DNA from 2 places in the Geobacillus sp. BMUD genome. Region 2 is predicted to be linked to the other one. Evidence: a T-box and tRNA genes for the amino acid it is inferred to sense, from the RefSeq annotation. Region 2 holds a T-box; the other holds one or more tRNA genes.
The links. A T-box is a leader RNA that pairs with one kind of tRNA and senses whether it is charged. The one in region 2 lies ahead of pheS (phenylalanine--tRNA ligase subunit alpha), so its partner is inferred to be a tRNA-Phe.

Region 1: it has a tRNA-Phe gene. The T-box ahead of pheS (phenylalanine--tRNA ligase subunit alpha) is inferred to sense a tRNA for this amino acid. The anticodon was not compared.

The regions. Positions count from the first base shown of each region.
Region 1 covers NZ_SDLA01000007.1:208-2,630, reverse strand. Annotated here, with positions in the region: tRNA gene ETC05_RS09605 (tRNA-Ile) at 1-62, opposite strand, end outside; tRNA gene ETC05_RS09600 (tRNA-Gly) at 72-142, opposite strand; tRNA gene ETC05_RS09595 (tRNA-His) at 320-392, opposite strand; tRNA gene ETC05_RS09590 (tRNA-Thr) at 406-481, opposite strand; tRNA gene ETC05_RS09585 (tRNA-Ser) at 521-611, opposite strand; tRNA gene ETC05_RS09580 (tRNA-Ile) at 631-707, opposite strand; tRNA gene ETC05_RS09575 (tRNA-Met) at 716-789, opposite strand; tRNA gene ETC05_RS09570 (tRNA-Ala) at 811-883, opposite strand; tRNA gene ETC05_RS09565 (tRNA-Pro) at 892-965, opposite strand; tRNA gene ETC05_RS09560 (tRNA-Arg) at 972-1,045, opposite strand; tRNA gene ETC05_RS09555 (tRNA-Leu) at 1,051-1,136, opposite strand; tRNA gene ETC05_RS09550 (tRNA-Gly) at 1,142-1,216, opposite strand; tRNA gene ETC05_RS09545 (tRNA-Lys) at 1,224-1,296, opposite strand; tRNA gene ETC05_RS09540 (tRNA-Thr) at 1,471-1,543, opposite strand; tRNA gene ETC05_RS09535 (tRNA-Phe) at 1,558-1,633, opposite strand; tRNA gene ETC05_RS09530 (tRNA-Asp) at 1,836-1,911, opposite strand; tRNA gene ETC05_RS09525 (tRNA-Met) at 1,916-1,992, opposite strand; tRNA gene ETC05_RS09520 (tRNA-Val) at 2,203-2,278, opposite strand; rRNA gene rrf (5S ribosomal RNA) at 2,287-2,403, opposite strand.
Region 2 covers NZ_SDLA01000002.1:255,017-257,439, reverse strand. Annotated here, with positions in the region: gene ETC05_RS05045 (TrmH family RNA methyltransferase) at 1-178, shown strand, start outside; gene ETC05_RS05040 (hypothetical protein) at 220-549, shown strand; T-box leader at 604-839, shown strand; gene pheS (phenylalanine--tRNA ligase subunit alpha) at 879-1,913, shown strand; gene pheT (phenylalanine--tRNA ligase subunit beta) at 1,935-2,423, shown strand, end outside.

The sequences.
Region 1 (2,423 bases), on a different contig from region 2:
GACTTGAACCACCGACCTCACGCTTATCAGGCGTGCGCTCTAACCAGCTGAGCTATAGGCCCACCATCAAAAGCGGGTGATGGGAATCGAACCCACGACATCAGCTTGGAAGGCTGAGGTTTTACCACTAAACTACACCCGCACATGATTTTGATTGAATACCCACCACGCTTTTTCCATGCCTCTTCCTCTTCCAGCCTATTCAAGAAAGCTGGATGCGTCGAGGCAACTCGAAGCCAATTCGATGATGCCGATGCTCGTGGCTGAGGTTTTACCACTAAACTACACCCGCATATAACGAATAAAATATAAAGAAAAGGGCGACTAGTGGGAATCGAACCCACGCATGCCAGAGCCACAATCTGGTGCGTTAACCACTTCGCCATAGTCGCCGTAGCCGTATACTGGTGCCGGCTGCAGGACTTGAACCCGCAACCTACTGATTACAAGTCAGTTGCTCTACCAATTGAGCTAAGCCGGCATGATTCAAACACATTCACACTTCATCCGACACAAAGCATGGCGGAGGAGGAGGGATTCGAACCCCCGCGCGCCTTGCGGCGCCTCTCGGTTTTCAAGACCGACCCCTTCAACCACTTGGGTACTCCTCCAAAAAAGCAACAATAATAATGGTGGACCTTGTAGGACTCGAACCTACGACCGGACGGTTATGAGCCGTCTGCTCTAACCAGCTGAGCTAAAGGTCCGACAATAGTGGCGGTGGAGGGGATCGAACCCCCGACCTCACGGGTATGAACCGTACGCTCTAGCCAGCTGAGCTACACCGCCAAATTGAATAAGGTTAAAAGGTGGAGCCTATCGGGATCGAACCGATGACCTCCTGCGTGCAAAGCAGGCGCTCTCCCAGCTGAGCTAAGGCCCCATGATAAATCGGGAAGACAGGATTTGAACCTGCGACCTCACGGACCCGAACCGTGTGCTCTACCAAGCTGAGCTACTTCCCGATAAAACGCGCTCGAGAGGATTCGAACCCCTAACCTTCTGATCCGTAGTCAGATGCTCTATCCAATTGAGCTACGAGCGCACAAGTGCCGAGGGCCGGACTCGAACCGGCACGGTAGTTACCTACCCCAGGATTTTAAGTCCTGTGCGTCTGCCAATTCCGCCACCCCGGCGGAAGTGGAGCGGAAGACGGGGCTCGAACCCGCGACCCCCACCTTGGCAAGGTGGTGTTCTACCGCTGAACTACTTCCGCAAGACGATGAGCCATGGAGGACTCGAACCTCCGACCCTCTGATTAAAAGTCAGATGCTCTACCTACTGAGCTAATGGCTCGTGGTTAGGTATACACTTCAGATATTTGACGATGTCCCTTCCTCTGCTAGCTGATTCGACGGTGTCCAGTGCGTCGGGACAACTCGAAGCAATCCCGAAGATGCATCGCTCGTTACTGAGCTAATGGCTCACGATTGCTGGTTTAATGGCTTAAGGATTTAGTAAGGAATAGAATGCCGGCTGCAGGACTTGAACCCGCAACCTACTGATTACAAGTCAGTTGCTCTACCAATTGAGCTAAGCCGGCATGTATATCTTATATGGTGGCTCGGGACGGAATCGAACCGCCGACACAAGGATTTTCAGTCCTTTGCTCTACCGACTGAGCTACCGAGCCATATGTTATTTTTTAACTCGCTCGTTGAATTTCTCTGTGCCTCTTCCTCTACTAGCCGATTCAAGGAAGTGTAATGCGTCGAGGCAACTCGCAGCTGACTCGATGATGCTGATGCTCGTCTCTACCGACTGAGCTACCGAGCCATATTTTCCTTTTCATCGATTGCCGAGTCAATTCTCCATCTTTCACGATTTTGAAGCAATGGCGGTCCCGACGGGACTCGAACCCGCGATCTCCTGCGTGACAGGCAGGCATGTTAACCACTACACTACGGGACCATATTGGTTGCGGGGGCAGGATTTGAACCTGCGACCTTCGGGTTATGAGCCCGACGAGCTACCGGACTGCTCCACCCCGCGACGATAAAAGATAAATTTGTTTCGATCATGCACTGAGTATCGTTTAAACGTTTGTTGCCTCTTCCTCTGCCAGCTGATTCAAAGATGCCCGATGCGTCGAGGCAACTCCCGGCATATTCGATGAAGCAAATGCTCGTTGCTCCACCCCGCGACGATAGAAGATGAACTTATTTCAATAATGCGCTGAGTTTTGTTTTGTATGTTTGAAAGTGGTGGAGGATGACGGGATCGAACCGCCGACCCCTTGCTTGTAAGGCAAGTGCTCTCCCAGCTGAGCTAATCCTCCACATGATTGCCTAGCAGCGACCTACTCTTGCAGGGGCGCTGGCCCCAACTACCATCGGCGCTGGAGGGCTTAACTTCCGTGTTCGGGATGGGAACGGGTGTTTCCCCTCCGCCATAGCCACTAGGCAACGATGATCATCTTGGAC
Region 2 (2,423 bases):
CGTTCGTCCGTCGCTTTCGTTCGCCTTGCTTGTCGGCAACGAAGGAAGCGGCGTCCGGCGCGAGCTGCTGGCGATGGCGGCGGAAACCGTCTGCATTCCGATTTACGGCCAGGCGGAGTCGCTCAACGTCGCGGTGGCGGCCGGAATTTTGCTTTATTCTTTGCGGGCGGTGCGGTAAAATAAAATTTGAAAATCAATCGGAAAAGGGAGCGGAGGCGTATGGATGACGAACTGCGGGCGCTGTTGAACGCGGTGCTTGAGCGTCTTGACGTTCGGGGGACCTACATCGAACAAATGCGCATGGATATTGTCAAGCTGCAAGGAAGCGTGAAACAACTCGAAGACAAAGTCGATCGCCTTCAACGTGATGTGGATGTCATCAAAAAAGACATGGACGCCATGAAAAAAGACATGGTAGTGGTCAAAAAAGATGTTGCCGCGCTCAAGGAAGGGCAAGTGCGGAAGGAAAAAATGATGGAGCGCCTTGCGATCCGCTCGATTGAACAGGAAGCGGAAATCGATGAGCTGCCTAAAGAAATTTCGGCCTGACCTTGCCTTTGCCCGCCCATTTGCGTATAATGAATAGCGACATTTCCCATACCGACAACAACGATGACGGAGAAAAGTAGCTTGCTGCTCGCCATCCAGGGAGAAAACGCCATAGACTGGGAGCGTTTTTATGGCTGACGCAAGTGAAGTTCACCTCCCGAGTTGACACCGGGACCATCCCAGCGTGGGATGTAAAGGTGGTCCGGCTTTCGACCGTTATCGCAATGAAGGGAACAGCACGCTTGTGCTGTTAACAAGGGTGGTACCGCGAGCAACAACTCGTCCCTTACTGGGGCGGGTTTTTTTATTTGAAACGAGGAGGGATAGGCGTGAAAGAACGGTTGCATGAACTAGAGCGAGAAGCGCTTGCCAAAATTGAACAAGCTGGCGATTTAAAAGCGCTCAATGAGGTGCGCGTCGCCTACTTAGGCAAAAAAGGGCCGATTACCGAAGTGCTGCGCGGCATGGGGGCGCTGCCGCCGGAGGAACGCCCGAAACTCGGCGCGCTGGCCAACGAAGTGAGAGAGGCGATTCAACAGGCGCTTGAGGCGAAACAAACGAAACTGGAAGAAGAAGAAATCGAACGAAAATTGGCGGCCGAAGCGATCGATGTGACGCTGCCGGGCTGGCCGGTGCGGCTCGGCAATGCGCATCCGCTGACGCGTGTGATCGAGGAAATCGAAGACTTGTTTATCGGCATGGGCTACACAATCGCCGAAGGGCCGGAAGTCGAGACCGACTACTACAACTTTGAAGCCCTTAATTTGCCGAAAGGGCACCCGGCCCGTGACATGCAAGATTCGTTTTACATCACCGAAGAGATTTTGCTTCGCACCCATACATCGCCGATGCAAGCGCGGACGATGGAGAAGCACCGCGGGCGCGGCCCGGTGAAAATCATTTGCCCGGGCAAAGTGTACCGCCGCGACACCGACGATGCGACCCATTCGCACCAGTTTACACAAATTGAAGGCTTGGTGGTGGACCGCAACATCCGGATGAGCGACTTGAAAGGGACGCTGCGCGAATTCGCCCGCAAGCTGTTCGGGGAAGGGCGCGACATCCGCTTCCGGCCGAGCTTTTTCCCGTTCACCGAGCCGTCGGTCGAGGTCGACGTGTCCTGTTTCCGCTGCGAAGGGCATGGCTGCAGCGTCTGCAAAGGCACGGGCTGGATCGAAATTTTAGGCGCCGGCATGGTGCATCCGAACGTGCTTGAGATGGCTGGCTTTGATTCGAAAACGTACACCGGTTTTGCGTTCGGCATGGGACCGGAGCGGATCGCGATGCTGAAGTATGGCATTGATGACATCCGCCATTTCTATCAAAACGATCTACGTTTCTTGCGGCAATTTTTGCGTGTATAGCAGAAAAAGGAGGGGTTATAAATGCTCGTGTCTTACCGTTGGCTAAGCGAGTATGTCGATTTGACCGGCATCACCGCCAAAGAGCTCGCTGACCGCATCACCAAAAGCGGCATTGAAGTCGAGCGGGTCGAAGCGCTCGACCGGGGAATGAAAGGAGTCGTCATCGGTCATGTGCTTGAATGCGAGCCGCATCCGAATGCCGACAAACTGCGGAAGTGCCTTGTTGATCTCGGTGATGGCGAGCCGGTGCAAATCATTTGCGGCGCCCCGAACGTCGCGAAAGGGCAAAACGTCGCCGTCGCCAAAGTCGGGGCGGTGCTGCCGGGACATTTTAAAATCAAACGGGCCAAGCTGCGCGGCGAAGAATCGAACGGCATGATTTGTTCGCTCCAAGAGCTCGGCGTCGAAACGAAAGTCGTGCCAAAAGAATACGCCGACGGCATTTTCGTCTTCCCGAGCGACGCGCCGGTCGGCGCCGATGCGTTGGAATGGCTCGGCTTGCACGATGAA